DNA from 3 places in the Lacticaseibacillus zeae subsp. silagei genome. Region 1 is predicted to be linked to each of the others. Evidence: riboswitches for the same ligand, from Rfam matches in the RefSeq annotation. Region 1 holds a riboswitch; each other region holds the start of a gene.
The links. A riboswitch is a leader RNA that binds a small molecule or an ion and turns the genes downstream of it on or off. The one in region 1 is predicted to bind lysine.
Positions count from the first base shown of each region.

Region 2: another riboswitch for lysine. It lies ahead of lysA (diaminopimelate decarboxylase); the one in region 1 lies ahead of LACZS1_RS13685 (ABC transporter permease subunit).
Region 3: another riboswitch for lysine. It lies ahead of LACZS1_RS06335 (amino acid permease); the one in region 1 lies ahead of LACZS1_RS13685 (ABC transporter permease subunit).

Region 1 covers NZ_CP132484.1:2,954,537-2,961,202, forward strand. Annotated here, with positions in the region: gene LACZS1_RS13665 (helix-turn-helix domain-containing protein) at 1-717, shown strand, start outside; gene LACZS1_RS13670 (helix-turn-helix domain-containing protein) at 875-1,723, opposite strand; gene LACZS1_RS13675 (helix-turn-helix domain-containing protein) at 1,720-2,595, opposite strand; gene LACZS1_RS13680 (CPBP family intramembrane glutamic endopeptidase) at 2,828-3,508, shown strand; lysine riboswitch at 3,745-3,918, shown strand; gene LACZS1_RS13685 (ABC transporter permease subunit) at 4,025-5,626, shown strand; gene LACZS1_RS13690 (amino acid ABC transporter ATP-binding protein) at 5,630-6,376, shown strand; gene LACZS1_RS13695 (hypothetical protein) at 6,515-6,666, opposite strand, start outside.
Region 2 covers NZ_CP132484.1:184,951-191,616, forward strand. Annotated here, with positions in the region: gene LACZS1_RS00925 (N-acetyldiaminopimelate deacetylase) at 1-409, opposite strand, end outside; gene dapD (2,3,4,5-tetrahydropyridine-2,6-dicarboxylate N-acetyltransferase) at 416-1,120, opposite strand; gene lysA (diaminopimelate decarboxylase) at 1,130-2,479, opposite strand; lysine riboswitch at 2,667-2,846, opposite strand; gene LACZS1_RS00940 (aspartate kinase) at 3,488-4,867, shown strand; gene dapF (diaminopimelate epimerase) at 4,869-5,876, shown strand; gene LACZS1_RS00950 (aspartate-semialdehyde dehydrogenase) at 5,880-6,666, shown strand, end outside.
Region 3 covers NZ_CP132484.1:1,322,199-1,328,864, reverse strand. Annotated here, with positions in the region: gene LACZS1_RS06345 (helix-turn-helix domain-containing protein) at 1-1,496, opposite strand, end outside; gene LACZS1_RS06340 (helix-turn-helix domain-containing protein) at 1,742-3,271, shown strand; gene LACZS1_RS06335 (amino acid permease) at 3,427-4,893, opposite strand; lysine riboswitch at 5,037-5,211, opposite strand; gene budA (acetolactate decarboxylase) at 5,271-5,981, opposite strand; gene alsS (acetolactate synthase AlsS) at 6,050-6,666, opposite strand, start outside.

The sequences.
Region 1 (6,666 bases):
CAGGATCGCTTTAACGTTGAAAATCCCACGTTAGCAGACTATCAATATTTATTGAAGCAAGAAAAGGTTTGGCAGAAACGATACGAGCACGACCACAACCGCCAAACCCAATTTGAACTCATTAGCATCCAGATTTTCCGTCTCACCATGATTGATCGCGTCAAGCCGCCTGACCAGCCATCACCATTCAAAAATGTGACCGACGCCATGGCCCAATTGCAGGAACGCGCCAAACCACTGGTCAGCTATCTCTACTCGGTTGAAACCTGGAATTACTTTGAACTTTATTGGTTCCGTCATCTCATGGTCGCCTTACCTGCTGAAACCATTCAAAACTTGTTGCCAATAGCGATGAAGCGTTCGGAAAAATATCGCGCCTTCAATCAAATCGGCAATCTGCGGATTCAGACGCTCTTCTCCGCCTTCACCGTGTTCATCAACACACGCCACCTAACCGATGCCAAGAAAGTCCTCACCACTGCGGAAAAAATTTTGCATGACACAAACGACCTCTCAAACTCCGCCCTCCTCTTATTTCTCCGCGGCTGGTACCAAGCCGTCATCGGCCAAACCACGGCCGGCTATGAGTTATGCCAACAAGCCATCAGTTTGGAGCATATTTTGGACCAACCGACGCAAGAGCGGTGGCTGCGGTACTTATTAAAAGTCGTCCGCATCAATATCAAAGATCCGCAGAGTGGCGCATATTTTCTCTGACTAAGAGCCCTTTATCGCGTCAGAAAAGGTGCCCCCGCTTTCTTGGCTCAGGACGTTTCACGTGGAACATAACAAAAACGGACCCACAATCAACTTATTTTCGCTGATCACGAGTCCGTTACAAACTGCTACTATCCTAAATTTCCAAAAACCGAACTCAGGCTTCCTTCCCACACCGCTTTGCCTCAGCCAAGGCCTCCAAAGCCGGCAGCCAACTTGCTGTCCAGTCCGGTGCCGCAACCTCATTCAACAACGCCTTCAGTTGGGCAAGCTCTTGCCAACCGCGCACTGCCATGCTTTTATCCGGTGAATAAATCATCACTAAACGCTTGGTGCAGGCAATCTGAAACTCAACCCCCATGTCACCAACCGTGGCCTGCCGAATTAACGCGAGCGTTTCCTGTGCGCTGTCCAGCTGCCCTGCAGCAATGTACCGAAGCGAGGCGGTTAAAAAAGCGCGATTGGCCAGATTCAAATGATCCTGTGGCGTGTTGGGTGTTTGCACTTGGTTTGCAAAAGCCTTGACCAGCCCTTCCAAATCCTTCATCGCAATGATGCCGGTTAATTGAAGCGCAATCAGCCGCAACAACAGCGACCATTCCGTTGTATGCGTCAACAACGACCACGCCTGTTTACGTTCACGTGCCAACACGGAAAAGCGTTCCGGCGCATGGTTATGCAGCGTCAAATGCAACAGCAACCGTTGATTAGTATTCGCCAGCGGCAACTGGCGTAAGATACCTGCCAACGCCTGAACATCTGCCTGCTGTGCCGCCACCAGATAACGGTGCAAAAATGGTAATGGTGCATCCGAGCGTGAAGGCGTGAACGCATCCCAGTCCAGATTTAATCGATCCAGCAATAGGAAAAAGCGATCAGCGGCCAACTGCGAGGTGCCATTTTCAAATTTTGAAAGGCTTGATACCGAAACAATGTCGCCAGCAGCTTCTTTTAACGTCAGCCGCCGTTCTTTACGCAATCGTTTGAATTGTTCACCGATCGTCATTTTGCCTGCGCCTCCTCCTTCAGGAATCGTCGCCAACTTTTCGTCAATAACTGGGCAAAAAACGGTGAGTCCAATAACGCTAGCGTTGCAAGTAAGTTTTTAACCGCAGTTTTGGCCGCCCGATGCTGGCCGCGATGATAAGTCAGCAGCTGCTCTTGATAGCGCAACATGATCCGCGCATAGAGATCATCGGCCGGAATGGGTAAGTTCTTGGCGACGTTGAGCAGCCGCACAGCATCCACAAACTCCCGACGATGAATCAGCAAGGCGATGCTATTCGTCAAAATCGCCCACAGATACTGGTTCCGGGTTGGATGGCCCTTCACATCCGGCCAGTCCAAAACCAGCTCCATGACCAAACTCATCAGTTGCTCATGGTCGTATATCACCAAGGTGGCGGCAAAGAGATCAAGCTCGTACAATCCCCAGTACCGAATCCGTTTCAAATACTTGATGACATCGGCTTTCATCTGCGGCGTTGTCTGAAAACTCGGGTCCGTAAATCCATTGTGGGCCAGAATATTAATCTGATTCAGTCGGTAAAAAATCAGGCCGGTTTGCCGCCACAAGCGATACTGCTTTTGTGCTAACGCCTGCAACGCTGACTTACCGGCAACCGTGGCCCGATTAACCTGTTGGAAAAAATTCTCCGGATTCAATGCCCGATAGCCTTGTTGCATCAACTCAACATCTTGGTCAAAGCGCGTTAACAGTTTTAAAACAACGGCTGCACTGAGCTGGGTCTCCCCCCGTTCAAAGCGTGACAAAGTAGCGGCTGTCGTAATCCCGGCCGCAATTTCTTCCAATGAGTCATTTTCCTCAAGACGCAACGCCCGTAAATAGGCCCCGACTTTGACAGGCTCCTCCGCCATCAGCACCCGCCCCTTTTTATGAGAAGTTTATTAGACAAATTTAACACGTTTTGTCATTTTTTCAAAATCGAAATATTTTTCTGTGCTTTGCATTTGTTAATCTGTATGTTTTTATTTTTAGTCTGTGCCTATTTTTAAACTTGTTAACCATTAACGCTAATTGTTACAATGGGCGCGTATTTATGTAGCCCAGTTTTTTAGAGCATTCAAAAGTCTAAAGAAGGACAGATAATTGGGGAAAATAATATCCATTGGCGGTTCACTGCTAAAGCACTCTCTTCTCCTCACAGGCATCTTACTGCTTGATATCTTAACCGAATTCCATGATTTTTTTACAATCAGCAAATTGCAGCAAGACCAATATGAAGTTCTAGTGATTGAACTAATATTAAAGGGGGCATTCATTTGGTTTCTTCATTGGCTGTATTTCCGGCAATTAAAACGTTTTAATCCAAATGGTTATGGCCTAAAGCCACTTTCGAGAAAGAACGTGCTTATATTTCTCATTGGGGTTGCGTCTCTCTTCGGGTTTCTGTGTGTTGAATCTCTCACGCCTTTCAACGCGGACAATGCCACGAATCAGGTGCTTGTTAACAAATTCATTCGAACTGCGCCACTATTAGCTAGTGTTGACGCTGTATTAGCGGCCCCAATTATTGAAGAATTTATATTACGTGGTATTTTCTTTAACTATTTTTTCAACAAGAACACTATTATGAGCAAAATTTTCGTTGTCTTAGTCTCTGGCTTTGTGTTTGGGTTGCTTCATGAACCTCATTTCACCGTCAATCTTTTAGTTTACTGCACCATGGGATGGCTATTTGGTTCCGTTTACGCGCTTACTGGGGATTTACGCTATAGCATCGCACTGCACATCCTTAATAACGTCTTAGCTTTTGTCTCTATGTTTTGACAGAGGTTCAAAAATGCTTCTCGTAAGTATGCCTGCAAATATAATCTTCTCCCACCATAACGCGTTCACTGCCGCAGAAGTCTGCGTGTAAGAACCTCAGGCGCAATGTTCAAAAACCGGCCATCACATCTGAGGCCACTTACACACCGACTTCTAACCGCGCCAATTCACGCTCACATCCAATTGACATCCACCTCCCATTCCGCTACACTCGATCTTGACATTTAAATACACCACCAAGAAATAGAGGTTGCGGTGGGCAACGAAAACTGGGGAGTGCCGGATCATGTTGAACCAGTCGTAAGTGCCACCGCCGAAATGTCGGGCCGTGTTCGGACGATCCGCATTGGGCCATGAGCACATAACTCATGGACTGTCGAAGCAAGTTGCTTCGGGGCGCTATGATTCTGGTTTATGACTAAAATCGATGGAATCGACCTTTATTGCTTGTTCAATAAAGGTCGATTTTTTGGTTCCAGCTCTATTTCCCACTACAAGAAGGGAGAATGTCATTTTATGAAAAAACACTGGGTTGCACGTTTGGGTGTTCTGGGGCTCGTATTGAGCCTATTGCTTGGCGGTTTTGCCGCTAAGCCGGTTAATGCTGCGAGCGACGACAACACATTCAAAGTCGGTATGGAAGCCGGCTATGCACCGTTCAATTGGACACAGAACACAGATGCCAATAACGCGGTCAAGATTCAAGGCAGTCATGAATACGCTAATGGTTACGATGTTCAGATTGCGCGGAAAGTTGCTAAGGCACTGCACAAGAAAGTCGTCGTGGTCAAAACCTCTTGGGATGGCCTGCCACCTGCTTTAACTTCCGGCAAAATCGATGCCATTATCGCCGGGATGTCACCAACACCGGATCGGCGCAAAACGATCGATTTTACCAATCCGTACTACATTTCCAACCTGACTATGGTCGTCCGCAAAGATAGCAAATATGCAAAAGCCAAGAGCATTGCTGATTTTAAAGGCGCCAAAGTGACAGCTCAACTCAGTACTTATCACTATCAGGCGATTAACCAAATCAAGGGAGTCGTCAAGGAACCGGCCATGAATGATTTTCCGGCGATGCGGGTGGCCTTGGAGTCCGGCACCATTGACGGCTACGTTTCCGAAGTTCCTGAAGGGATCACGGCAGAACGCGCCAATCCGAACCTGATGTATATCCATTTTGCGAAGGGTCAGGGGTTTAAAACCGATGCCAGTGACACCAACCTAGCAATCGGTTTGCGGAAAAACGATCCCAATAAGGCTAAAATCAATGAACTGCTCGCCACGATTTCCAGTAAGGAGCGGGCTCGTCTGATGAACGAAGCGGTCGATAATCAGCCTTCGACCGAAAAGAGCGGCAACTGGTTCATGGCCATTATGAAACAGTATGGACCGATGCTCTTGCGTGGTACCGGTATGACGCTGCTGCTGGCATTGGTCGGCACGCTTGTCGGCTTCATCATCGGCTTGTTAGTCGGCATTATTCGCACCACGCCAAAACCCAAGAAGTTGGGACAGCGCGGTTTGCGAGCCGTTATCAATTGGCTGCTTTCCTTGTATATCGAAGTCTTCCGTGGCACGCCAATGATTGTTCAGGCCGCGGTCTTGTACTATGGCGCCGCTCAAGCCTGGCACCTGAACATGGATCGCACCACCGCCGCGCTTTTGATTGTTTCGATTAACACTGGCGCCTACATTTCCGAAATTATCCGTGGCGGGATTATTTCCGTTGATGAAGGACAGTTCGAAGCGGCCAGTGCGCTGGGCATGACGCATCTGCAAACCATGATGAAAGTCATCCTGCCGCAAGCGGTTCGTAACTCCCTGCCAGCGGTCACGAATGAGTTCATTGTGAACATTAAGGATACGTCCGTGCTGTCGGTTATCTCGGTTTCCGAACTATTCTTCAGCGGCGAAACCATTGCCGGGCAAAGCTTCCAGTTCTTCCACACTTACCTGATCGTCAGCGGCATCTACCTCATCATGACCTTCACCATCAGCCGCCTCTTCCGGCTCATCGAAAAACATCTCGACGGACCCAAAGACTACAACGTGATGAACAATCAAATGCAGGTTGAAACGCCAAAAATCGGCACCGCAAAAGAGGGGGACTAGCTCATGGCAAGCGAACCATTAATCCAAGTTAAGAATCTCAAAAAGAGTTTTGGGAACCACGAAGTCCTGACTGACATCAACTTTAACGTCCAAGCCGGCGAAGTTGTTTCAATCATCGGTCGCAGCGGCTCCGGCAAGTCGACCCTGTTGCGCAACATCAACCTGTTGGAAACCCCAACTGGCGGCGATATTCTTTTTCACGGCAAAAGCATTTTAGGTGAAGACGTGAAGTTAAGCACCTACCGCGCCAAAGTCGGCATGGTGTTTCAGAGCTTCAACTTGTTCAACAACATGACCGTCTTGCAAAATGTGATGGTGCCGCAGCAAACCGTCTTAAAACGCGACGCTGCTGCCGCCAAAACTCACGCGTTGGAACTGTTGAAACAAGTCGGCATGGATCCTTTCATTGCCGCTAAACCGGATCAGCTCTCCGGCGGGCAGGAACAGCGGGTCGCCATTGCCCGCGCCGAAGCAATGGATCCGGAAGTGCTCCTGTTTGATGAACCGACCAGTGCGCTGGATCCGGAAATGGTCGATGATGTCCTGAACACGATGACAGCCCTGGCACACACCGGCCTGACCATGATCATCGTCACCCACGAAATGGCCTTCGCCCGCGATGTTTCCGACCGCGTCGTCTTCATGAACAACGGCATCATTGCCGAGTCCGGCACGCCGGATCAAATCTTCGGCAATCCACAACAAACAGCGACCAAGGAATTCCTGAAGCGTTACTTGAACCGGGTTTAAACGCTAAGGATTTTAAACAAAAAAACAGAAAAAATACGGACCAAGAGAGAATTCATCCCCTCTGGTCCGTATTTTTGTGCAATTGGCCGACTGCCGATACCCGTCAGCCACCGCCTAACGCATTTGTTGTGGCTTAGTTTATTTCTTCGAGTCCGGCTTCTGTTCCCGCTTCTTTTCCCGATGTTCGCGCCATGTGTCCAGACTCACCACGATGAAAAACAGGAAAAAGCCGCCGACCACGGACTCTGCCGTTAGCAAAAGGTAGCGCAAGGCGAGGTAGCCTTTTCCGG
Region 2 (6,666 bases), 280 kb from region 1:
TGCCGCCATTTTTGCTTTCTTCGGCCGGTTGGAAGAAGAAAATCAAATTATCTTTTGGCTGGTGGTGGGCGAAATAGTCCAGAATTCCTAGCGCCACTGTCATGTGCATGTCATGGCCGCAAGCATGGGCGATGCCGGAATGCTGCGAGCTAAACGGTAAGCCGGTTTCTTCCGTCACCGGCAAGGCGTCAATGTCGGTTCGATAGCCGATGGTCCGCTGCGGGTTTTGTCCGTGAACTTTGACCAGTAAGGCAGTCGGCAATTTAGGCAGTGTCCGAATAGTGAGAAAGGTTTGCGGAAAACTATGCACCGTTTTAAGTAGGAAGGCATGCGTTTCTTTTTCCTGCAAGGCAAGTTCGGGAATTTGGTGGAGCTGGCGGCGAATGGCAATCAATTCAGCTTCCTTCATTAAAAGTCACAGCTTTCTGAGTTCGTCGAGCAGGACGGTTTTGGCTTCCGTTTGATCGTTGACCTGCTTGATGACTTTGGCCGGAACGCCAGCGACCACCGTGTGTGCCGGCACATCGTTAATGACGACAGCTCCGGCGGCAATGACCGCTCCTTCGCCGACCGACACGCCTTCAAGAACCACGGCATTGGCGCCGATCATGACGTGATCACCGATTGTGAGGGGTTTTGCTGACGGTGGTTCTACCACGCCAGCCAAAACGGTACCGGCACCAATATGGCAATATTTGCCGACAATCGCTCGACCGCCCAGCACCGCACCCATGTCGATCATGGTGCCATCGCCGATTTCAGCGCCGATGTTGATAATGGCGCCCATCATGATCACTGCATTGTTGCCGATCAGAACCTGGTCACGAATGATCGCGCCGGGTTCAATCCGAGCATTTTCCGCTTTGATATCTAGCAAAGGAACGCCGGTATTACGGCCCGCAGTTTCGACATAGTAGTCGTCAAGCTTGGCCTTTTTCAAAATTGGCTGGATAACTGCCCAGTCGCCGATGACCGTTCCGGTGTGCTCCCCAAAGAATGCGTGCACACTTTTTGGAAAATGCATATCAGCTAACTCGCCTTTGAGATAGACCTTAACGGGTGTTGTTTTCTGACTGTTGGCAATGGTTGAAATGATCTTTTGGGTGTCTAATTGTGCCATGATGGCCTCCTATTTGGTTGCGGTAGTAGCGTTGTTGACGGTGGTTGCGGGTGTTGACGAGCTCGGTGCGGCGTAGTGGTGATCGTGCTGAATCAAGTCAGCGTAAGTTTCGCGCGTGACGACCAGCTGAGCTTGGCCATTTTCAACGAAAACGACGGCCGGCCGCGGGTTGCGGTTGTAGTTGGATGCCATGGAGTAGCCATAAGCGCCGGTGTCGAAAACGGCAACCACATCGCCTGGCTGCGTGGCGGGCAATGGGGCGTCGTCGATTAAAATATCTCCGGATTCGCAGTACTTGCCGACGAGATGGACATGCTCGGTTGGCTTGGCGGTCGGGTGATCGGCAACCACCGCAGTGTATTGCGCCTGATAAAGGGCGGGCCGAATGTTGTCACCCATGCCACCGTCAACTGCAGCATACGGCCGCAACCCAGGCACGTCTTTGCGGCTGCCGACCGTGTAAAGACTGTAGCCGGCGGGGCCGACAATCGACCGTCCCGGTTCAATCCAGACTGCCGGCAGCGGCCAATCAAGATGGGTGCTTTGCGTTTTGAGGGTACTCAGAATGGCTTTAACAAACGCTTCTGGCGGCAGCGGATCATCCTGGCTGGTGTAAGCAATGCCGAAACCGCCGCCGACATTAAGCACTTGCGGGGTGAAACCGAATTGCCGGTGCCAATTATCAAGGACAGCCAGCAGCTTTTGGGTGACGGCTTCAAATCCGGCCACTTCAAAAATCTGCGAGCCGATATGGGCGTGGATGCCGAGCAGGTTCAGATGTTCGTCGGCTAAAATCCGCTTGGCGGCTTCATCTGCCTGTCCACTTTCAAGATCAAAGCCGAATTTACTGTCAGTTTGGCCGGTTTGATCATAAGCATGGGTGTGGGCGCTAATTCCGGGAGCGACCCGAATCAAAACATCTTGTTGGCCAACTGCTGCTTTCAAGAGCTCATCAAGCAAATCCAATTCGTGAAAATTGTCCACAATGATCGTGCCGACGCCGGCATCCAGTGCTTGTTGCAGTTCAGCTTTGCTTTTGTTATTGCCATGAAAGCTGACTTTTGCCATGGGAAAATCGGCGGCTTGAGCCGTGTATAATTCGCCGCCAGAAACCACATCGACATGAATGTTTTCAGCCTTGGCGACATCGTACATCGCAATGGTTGCAAACGCCTTGGAAGCATAACTGACAGCATAACGAACGTTGGCAGCCTCAAAAACTTGTTTAAACGCGCGAATCTGGTGGCGAATCGCTCCGACATCATACACGTAAAGCGGCGTTTGAAACGTGTGCGCCAGTTGACTGGCCGCAACCCCGCCGATGGTTAATTGACCTTCTTGGTTTGTAGCAAAATTCATAACGTGCATCCTCCTTGAGCGTGGACTGGGCCGGTTAGAAACCGGAGCACAGGTGGTCATTGCGACCAAGGCTCTTATGTGCAGGTTTCTGGCCCAGTGAACGCGTTACGGCAGGGCGACGGCAAACGAAAAGGGATCCTTTTGTTTGGCCACGCGTCAAACAAAAAGATCCCAACTTGCAATCTACTTGAATGATAGCGCCCCGCTTAGGTTTCTAAGCGACAGTACAGGATTTATTCAACCCTGGCCCAACAGGCTTGCCGATCCCGGCGCCCCCATTTCGGCAACCGCCCCTTTCACCAAACGTCACCGCGAAGGATCTCGCTCGATTCGGATACTCATGTTGGTTGCAACCTCTATCTGTTTATCACCAGACTATAATAAAAAAACGAAAGCGTCAAGAGCGTGAACCGGCGCGGTTAGAAGTTGGAGTATAAGTGGCCTTGGGCGTGATGGCCCGGGCTTAGGCCATCGCGCCCAAGGTCCTTATACGCAGACTTCTGCGCCGGTGAACGCGTTTAAGAGAGCAGCAGAGAAAACCAGTGGCCTCCGTGATGGCCCGGGCTTAGGCCATTGCGTCCAAGGTCCTTACACGCAGGTTTCTGGCCCAGTGAACGCGTTTAAGAGAGCAGCAGAGAAAACCAGTGGCCTCAGGCGTGATGGCGCGGGCTTTAGCCATTGCGCTTAAGCTCTTCACATACAAGCTCGTTCCTGCGCCAGCCCACTTTCCGCCAGTCACAACCTCAACTACTTCATCACCCGTTTGAGTAAAAAAATTAAAAACAAATTTCAACACTTTGTTTCTATGCAATGCCGCCAAAACATGCCGATTTTCCGCCGTCGCTGGGGGTTGTGTTTCTGGGAGAGTCTGCTAAAGTACAAAATAAAATGACAGAGTTCTCATTTGCAGAAACGAGCTGGCGAAACGCGATTTCATTGGCGCGATGTCTGTGAGCGAATAGCTGCAAGTTGCTTGCGAAAGAGAACCCATTAGGGAGGCAGTTTATCGTGCGGGTCGTAAAGTTTGGCGGTTCATCATTAGCAAATGGGTCGCAGTTTGCCAAAGTTGTGGCAATCATGAAAGCAAATCCTGCGCGGCAGGTGATGGTGACCAGCGCACCTGGTAAACGGCATCCCGGCGACGTTAAAGTGACGGACTTGCTGATTCAGTATGCCCAGGCGGCCTTGCGCCATGAAAATGCAACTGAAGTCGTTAAGGAAATTGTTGCGCGCTATCAAGCAATTGCCGATGACTTCGGACTTGATCCCCAAGTCATGCAGCAAATCAGCGAAGAACTATACCAGTTACCGAAAAAGACATTTACCAATCACGATTATCTCATGGCCGGATTCAAGGCTCGCGGGGAAAAATTGAATGCGTTTCTGATGACCGCCGTTTTGAATCATGAAGGTATTGAAGCCACTTATGGCGAACCAAAAGACTTGGGGATCATGGTGACCGATGATCCGAATGATGCAGAAGTTTCACGTGAAACTTACACGCATCTGGAAGCTTTTAGTCGACCGCTGGGTGTGCTGGTAGTTCCTGGTTTCTATGGGTATACCAGTAAAGGCGCGATTGCCACTTTTTCACGAGGCGGTTCCGATATCACCGGAGCCATTCTCGCCAACGGTTTTCATGCAGACTTATATGAAAACTTTACCGATGTTGATGGGGTCGCTGCAGCTGATCCGCGGGTGGTGGCAAATCCCCAGATGATTCAGGAAATGACTTATCGGGAAATGCGAGAGCTATCATATGGTGGGTTTGGCGTTTTCCATGATGAAGCGATTTTGCCAGCTATTGCGGGACAGATTCCCATTAATTTGAAGAACACCAATCATCCCGATGCTCCCGGGACCATGATTGTTCCCGAGCAGCATTTTGTCCCGAAGCACGCCATTACCGGCATCGTGAGTTCGCAACATTTCGGCGCCATTTACCTGCATCGTTACCTGTTGAATAAGGAAGTCGGGTTTACGCTGAAGTTGCTGCAGGTTTTGGAGCGGCACGGCATCAGCTATGAGCATATGCCAAGTGGGATTGACGATCTGACGATTATTTTGGATGATCGGCAGCTGAACGAGGCCAAGCGGAAGGCTGTGTGCGATGAGATTCAAGCGGCGGTCCATCCCGATGTTTTGAAGTGGATCGATGATTACGCGATTATCATGGTTGTCGGCGAAGGGATGGCGCAGCGGACCGGCTTGATTCAGACGATTTTGCAGCCGTTGGCGAGTGCCGGCGTTCACGTCTCGATGATCAACGAAGGCGCCTCGCAGATTTCACTGATGCTGGGCACCTCGCGGGAGTCAGCCAATCGCGCGGTCAAGGCGATTTACAACGCTTTTTTCATTCCGATTAATCAGCGTCTGGAGGTGCATTAACATGGTGACATTGCAAAAAGTACACGGTTCCGAAAACAGTTTCTTTTTATTGGATGAGACTCAATTGACCCAGCCGTTGTCTGATGATCAGCTAACCACACTGACACAGCGTTTAACTAACAAAGAGACCGGTTTGTTAGGTGGTGCGGACGGTGTTTTGGCGATTACGGACGCACCCGGAACAGCGGGAAAAATGACCGTCGTTAATACGGATGGCAGTTTTGCCAAGCTTTGTGGCAACGGGTTGCGGACGGTGGCGCGATATTTAAGTGAAAAAACCGGCCAAACGTCATTCCGCGTCCACACTGACTTTGCGGATTTGGCCGTCGCCAAGCAAGAGCCATTAGCGGCGGGTGTGCCGGCGTATTCGGTTGAAATTTCACCGGTTAGTTTTGCGCCAGAAGCATTACCGTTTGCCAATTTAGGCACGGATCGCATTGTTGACACCGTTTTGCCGGCCATTCATCCGCATCTGAAGTTCACCGCGGTTGCCGTGCCCAATCCGCACTTGATTGCGTTTGTGTCCAAGGACGAGTTGGCTGGTCCGGATCTTGAACGGATTGGCAAGCAATTGAACGGGGAGAATCCTTATTTTCCGGAAGGGGTTAACGTCACATTTGCCGAAATCTTAGGGCAGGATACGCTGTTTGCCCGGACCTATGAGCGCGGCGTCGGGTTTACCAATGCTTGCGGCACCGGCATGTCAGCCACGACCCTGGCGTTTATTTTGACCCATCCTCACCAAGCGGCGTTGGATCGCGTCAATACCGTGTATAATCCAGGAGGAATGGTCAAAACGGTGGTTCACCGCGACCACGACCATTATTGGATTGAATTAATCGGCAATGCGACAGTCACCGCCACGATTACGTTGCCAGAAGCAGCATTGATCGACGGCGATTTGCAGCAGGCGGTTATCAAGCAGACGGGCGAGCAGGCGGCTTATGAGCGGTTTGTTGCCGCATTACCGCATCGCGCATTGGCTGACACATTGACAGAAGGAGCTTAAAAAATGAGTGGTTATCACGTAGCAGTTGTGGGTGCAACCGGAGCCGTTGGAACCCGGATGTTGAAAATGGTCGCAGAAAGCAAACTACCGATTGCATCGGTTTTGGCACTTGCAAGTAAGCATTCGGAAGGCAAAAAGGTACCGTTTCGCGATGGGACATTAACTGTTCACGAAACAACCGATGATTCGTTCAAAGGCATTGACATTGCACTGTTTTCCGCTGGTGGGTCGGTTTCCAAACGGTTCGCTCCGGCAGCCGTTAAAGCCGGCGCCGTGGTGGTTGATAACACCAGCGCCTTTCGGATGGAACCGGACATTCCGTTAGTTGTGCCAGAAGTAAATCCTGAGGCGCTGCGCCATCATCAAGGTATCATCGCTAACCCTAATTGTTCAACGATTCAGATGGTCACGGCGCTGGAGCCTATTCGTAAGGCATTTGGTTTGAAACAGGTTGTCGTCTCGACCTATCAGGCAGTTTCCGGTGCCGGACAGTCAGCCATGAATGAATTGTTCGATGAAACCCGGGCAGCACTGGATGATAAGCCGCTGGAGCCGAAAATTTTACCGACTGCCGGCGATAAGAAGCACTATCCGATCGCCTTCAACGCCTTGCCGCAGATTGATGTTTTCGAACCAGACGGCTACAGTCACGAAGAATGGAAAATGATTCACGAAACCAAAAAAATCATGGCCGGCGATATGAACAGCGATGCGATTAAGGTCACTGCCACCTGCGTCCGCATTCCGGTTCCCATTGCTCACTCAGAAGAAGTTTACTTCGAAGTGGAAG
Region 3 (6,666 bases), 1.4 Mb from region 1:
TTGGTGACATTGATGTGCCACGGGAAAATCTGCGTCTTACCGACATTGTCTTGAATGAGTCCTACCGAAGTAGTGATGACCAGATCAACATCCTTGAGATTAGCATCAGGCGACGCTAACTCAACGAACGGAACAGCATGCAAAAACGCCAAGAGATCGATATAGCCAGTCATTGTTTGTTCGATAATCGGAGCAACCAAGACCTTTTTGCGTGGCTGAAATTGAACTACAAGTTGATGGAGGCTACGATAAAATGCCTCGGTCAAAACTTCTCGGCAATTTCGAAACGATGACAGCTTCTTGCGCCCAATCACTTCGTCAAGCGTGACCTTAACCTGTTGATAAAAGGCAGGATCATCCTTGGTTTGCTGAATGTTTGAACTGAACTCGGCTAACAAACTGGTCGTAAAATCCTTATTAAACGCCAGCACGCTTACCGTCACACTCAGCATATTGACGAACAGCAAACGGTAAGTATCATCGGGTAGGTGAATATCACGCTTGAAGCTGTATGGAAAATGCTCGAAAAATCCGCTGATCAATTGATAAATCTCGGGATTATAGTTGTTGTAGCGCTCGATCATCCGCTTTTCAACTTGCTCATCCGTGATAATATATAGCGGTGCAAAATTAAATAGAAAATAAAGCGCATCACTTTCGCTCTGTTGCTGCTGGGTGGTCAGATGTTCAAATTGTTTTGATTTATCCAGTAGTCGCGAGGCGGCGTCGCTGAACAGATTGGGAACCGGGTAATGCAGCACCTCCGATTGCGCGTCATGCACCAAAATGTGGCCGCTTAAAATGCGCTGATGCGAAATCGCCACATAATACATTAATAACTCGCGCGTGATGGTGTTGACCTTGCCGCCATCAAAAACGACCAGTAAGCCATCTAGAATCTGGCCAGCTTGCTGGTGCGTTAAATTTTCAAAAGGCCATGCCACGCCATTGGTTGCCAACCAATAAGCAATTGTCATAAACAGCCGGATGTTTAATTCCGGGCCGGTAAATGATAGTGTTTCATACGAGAACTGCACTCCGCTTTGCCGCGCATAACCCCGAATCGCCTTTAAATGGCGCAAAACCGTGGCTTTAGAGCTATCGCAGGCTTTCAAAAAATCATCAAGGTTCTCATACCGTTGATATAAGACAGCGTCTAAAAATTTGTATGGATGTGATTGGGCAACAAGATGATAGCGAAATTCGTCAGGCGGCACCGCAAATAGTGTTTTCACCGAACTATGGTGCCGGCCAAGCATTGCCTGTAATGAACTAATCAGGCCGTTATAAGTATTATAGACGCTGCCATAATTGCGGTTCGTAAGTGCTGCTATCTGTTTGAGATTAACCTCACTTACCAAAGGCCGATGACCACGATAAGCCGCTAATTTTGCCGTAACTGGTGTCTGCGCTTCCCGTACCTCGATAATGGTACGAAACAACCCCAGTTTCTCAGCGTCAGACATTGACAAAAAAATATCATGATTGTCTTTCATAAAATCTCCCTACTTCAGATAATTTACCCCATTTCCCATGATTATACTTCATCGAACATACAGCGTCAGGTTTCAAGCTCGGCACAAAGCTTGTCTATACCATTTTTATAGCAGTTTCTTATCTTAACAGATGGTTTTACGCATGTTTAAAGTTCAATAGTTCACTAATAAAACGTCATACTCGTCATTCTTTGTTATAATTGATATTGAAGCGAACAAAATTGTCTTCAGATTGGGGGATCACGATGCTTTACGAACAAACTTTTCTTGACCGCGCTGATTTCCAAAAATACCAAATGTTTTCAGCTATCAAGGATAGTAATGTCCAAACCTACACCATTAATACCCTCAGTCGCCACCTAGACCTTTCTTATCAGCAGGGCTACAACATCTTACAGGAACTCTTTCGTGATTTAACCGAATTAACGGCGCACCCGGAAAACCTTAAACGTAAGCAAATCAACCTTTTAATGGAAATCGACGTAACGGTTGATGATTATCACCTTTATTTGCTAAAACATGCGATTGCGTTTCAATTTGTTGACTACATTGTTCAGGCTAATCATCCCTCTACCGAGCAGTTTTGCCGTGCCCATTTCATCAGCCGCTCAACGTTGGTGCGGAAAACCGTCGCCTTGCGCGCACTGCTCGAACGGTTCCAAATCAAGTTGTCCTTTAGTGATTTGTGCTTTATCGGTGAAGAAAGCCGAATCAGGCTGTTTCTGTTTGATTTTTACTGGCTAGGTTACCATGGTGTTGACTGGCCATTTAAAGTCCTGGATGAAAAGCAAATCGTCAAAGAATACATGGCCCTGCCCAATGCCAAAACCAATCCGGTCGATATTCTTGAAGAGATCCTCTTTTGGGCAATTTGTCGGGTGCGGATCAGTGGCAATCATTTTGTTACCGGCAACGAACCGTTTGACCGGATCTTCAAGGATTACCCACCATTTCAGCATTCCGTTTATACGCAAGAAATGTTCCCGGCGTTCAATAAGCAATTCATGAAAGCTGAAAATGATTTCTTCTATTTTCAGCAACATCGAACGATCACCTTCTTGCGTGACACACCAGCCGATAAAGACTTTATTCATTACGTTCTTAGCCAAAAGACAGTTGCTGCCGATTTCGTTAAACGACTTTTAGCCTTTTTAGGTGATCATATTCGGCATCACACGGTCTTTGACCTTCAGCACGAACAGGGGTTGATCCTCAATCTGACCCGAATCGCATTGAACAATGAAATGCTGGGCGGCGATTTCATGCATTTGGTCGACTTTTTCAATCCCCGTGCGTTGAATTACACCAAAACCAATCTTTATCAAGGCCTCGAGGAATTCATTGCCACGCTGCCTGATACGCCGGCATATCGACATTTTCTTGGTAAGCAGCATCTATTTTTGCGCACGCTCTACTATTTGCTGACGCCTTATCTGCGCTACTTTGCGGAAACACCTACCGTACGGATCAGATTGGCCTATCTCGACCACAACTTGCTTAACCGCCGCCTTGTCAACTTCTTATCTGATCTACCAATGGTTCACTTGTTGCCGGAACGTGCCGTTTTTAAAACTGCAGACCTCGTTATTACAAGTGTCGATAACGAGCAGGCCATCAAAGCCGCCGCGCCTGCCGGTTTTCATGGGCACATCATTAGTTGGACAGCTGAAGACAGCGACGACGCCATTTTCCGACTGTACTTATTGATTCGCCGCCTGTATCTTAAGAAAACCGACGCCTCGTTGTCAGGCCAAAATGCCGATCCCGCTTCTTAGGCTCTCGTCGTTCGAATAAATTTTGCCAGTTATCCATCAAAAATCGGCTCTAAAACGCAAATTGCTGCGTTTTAGAGCCGATTTAGCTTAGGCGCAATTTCATATACTTTAGCGAGAAATGTTGCGGTCAAAAAGCCAATCAGCTACTCTTTTACTCACGCTCGCTTGCTCGCCTGATGCTCACGGTGTGGTGAAAGATCGACTTTTTCTAACGGAATCAGTTTGGTCTTGTGTTTGACCTTATACCAGACAAATAAAACGATGAATAGCGGAATCGACATGTAAGAAATCAGCAGACGTCCCCAGGCAAAATGTTGCACCGCTTGCAGATCCTGCCCCACAATCACAATTAAGCTCATGATGATCGCCAAAATTGGGCCAACCGGGAACCATTTTGCATGATATTTCAACTCATGAACATCATGCCCCTGCTTCACAAACGCACGCCGAAAGCGAAAATGTGATACCGCGATCCCTAGCCACGCCAGAAATCCGGTCAGGCCGGATGCAGCCACCAACAGTTGATATACATGGGGTCCCATAATGCTGGTCAAAAATGTCAAACCACCGACCAGTGTTGTCAATAGTAAGGCTGCAATCGGAATGCCGCGGGTGTTCGTTTTTTGAAAAACACGCGGCGCAAACCCCGAACCGCCCATGGCCCACAACATTCGGGTGGAGGCATACATGCCGGAATTGGCAGACGACAAAACCGATGTCAGAATCACGGCGTTCATCACACTGGCTGCCCCAGCGAGCCCAATTCGATCAAAAACCAGCGTAAACGGCGAAATCGCCACCTGATCAACGCTAGCGCCTAACAAATTCGGACTGGTATAAGGAATGATGGCGGCAATAACGGCAATGGACAGAATATAAAACAGCAAGATCCGCCAAAACACCTGCTTAATTGCCTTGGGAATGCTGGTTTCGGGCGTGGCACTTTCACCCGCCGTAATCCCGATTAATTCGGTGCCTTGAAAAGAAAAACCAGCAACTACGAAAACCGCTAACGTTGCAGGCAAACCACCAACAAACGGTGCCGCCCCGGTCGTATAATTTTTAAAGCCGATGGGACCGTGTCCGCCCATGATCCCCAGAATGGTCAGCAAGCCCACGACCAGGAAGACCAAGACCGTAATCACTTTGATTAATGAAAGCCAATATTCGGTTTCGCCAAATGATTTGACCGAAATAATGTTAATCGTAAAAATAAGTGCCAAAAAGCCCAGCGAAAACAGCCAACCTGGCACATCCGGTAACCAGAAGTGCATCACAATGGCCGTTGTTGAAACATCAACGGCAACGGTGATCGCCCAATTGAACCAATAGTTCCAGCCTAAAGCAAAGCCAAACGCCGGATCAACAAACCGGCTGGCGTACTCTGAAAAAGACCCGGATACCGGTACATAGGTGGCCATTTCGCCCAAACTGGTCATCAGAAAGAACACCATTAACCCGATACCAATATAAGCTGCGATTGCGCCGCCCGGTCCGGCAGTTGCAATCGCGCTGCCGCTTGCGACAAAAAGTCCGGTGCCAATACTGCCGCCGAGGGCAATCATTGAAAGATGCCGGGTTTTGAGTTCTCGTTTGACCTGATTCGTTGCTGACTGTGCCACAAATGTACTCCTTTGCTGAATGGGTTGAGATGTTAAACGTTAGGCTGTTACGGTTACAGCGCGTTTAAGCAATAAAAAAACCGATGGGTGTCAGTAACTAACCCATCGGCTTATTCTGCTTTTCGTCATGAATAAACGTGATCCGATTTGTTAGCGCCCCGCGATAGCCGCGACAGTCCAGCAGATGTTATCCACTGGCCCAACACCGCCTTACTGAACTAAGCCGGCATTTCGGCACCTTTCCCTTTAACAACTGTGCATCTGGCGTTCAGGCCATTGCAGTTGCGACTGATGATCGGTGCGACCTCTAATCTTGATTATGGTTCACGTTATCATGTCTTATATCTGACGGCAACCGGTTCTCACCCGGTTTTAACTCAATTTTCAGCTTTGCGGATGTCATCGACTAAACTAGCCGTGTCAAAATGCTGCTTTAAGAACGGTTCGTCATCTGTCGGCAAGTGTAACTGAAAGTCACTAAACTTTTGCAAAAATAATTCGCCACTGTCGAGCTCAAAGCCAAGAATGTGCCCACCCATGTGATGATCAGTCGCCAAAAAGTGCAAATGGAAACCCGGCGATACTGCACCGGCATAAAGATCCGGTGAAAAGTAACCGATCAACGTTCCTTTGACGTTATCGGCATGAAATTCTTTTTGACCCGAAGCCGTTTCTGTCAACGTCGGATAAGGAGGTTGCTGCGGCAACACAGCGCGCGTGTGCATTTGCGTAAAGGTCCCTTCGACCCGAACTGCCGCAAAAAGATTACTGGTTTGTAACCGGTCAAGGACCGCTTTCTGAAACCCGGTCAGATCCAACCCTTGAAGCTTTCCGGCCGAAACATCGTCTTGATAATGAACATTCGCAAACGGCACTTTCTCATTCGCTGCAACTTCACGAACGGTACCCTGTGCATTCACCTGATAAACTTTTCCGGCTTGAATAATCAACTCGCCATCAAGGCCGGTCAACGTGCCAATGCCGGTGTCACCGTGTTGCAACAAAGCTTCGATCGTCTGTGTCCCGGCAAACAAACCAGGTACTAGCATTGCCAGTGTCCCATGTTGATACAATCGATCCGTTTTCAAAAAATAACAACCTCCTTTTACACAGGTTTCGAGCCTGCAACCGCCTTGAGTCAACCTGCCACTAACGATTAATAAATCTGATCAGGGAGCATGGCCGCGCCGAGTTCCGCATTGTCGGAATAATCAACCGGAATATCAACCAGCACCGGTCCTTTCGTCGCAAAGGCTTCATCTAACACTTTGCCAAGTTCACTCGGTTGATTGACACGCAGACCTTTGGCACCAAAAGCCTCCGCATATTTGACGAAGTCGACCGGGCCAAAATCAACGCCAGCTGCCCGACCATATTTCATCTCTTCTTGGAATTTTACCATATCATAATGGCCATCGTTCCAAATAATGTGAACCAAATCCGCTTTCAATCGAACTGCTGTTTCTAGCTCTTGGCCCGAGAAAAGAAAACCGCCGTCACCTGATACTGAAACCGCCTTTTTACCCGGACGGACCAAAGTCGCCGCAATCGCCCAAGGCAAGGCAACGCCTAGCGTCTGCATCCCATTGGAAAATAGCAAGTGCCGCGGTTCGTAACTCCGAAAATGGCGGGCCATCCAGATATAGTGACTGCCCACATCTACCGCAACTGTCATATCGTCCGTCACGCGTTTTTGTAAAGCTGCTACGATACTGAGCGGGTGTAAGACTTTTTGATCTGCGAGAGCTGGCGGAACATCGCTTTCCTGCAGTT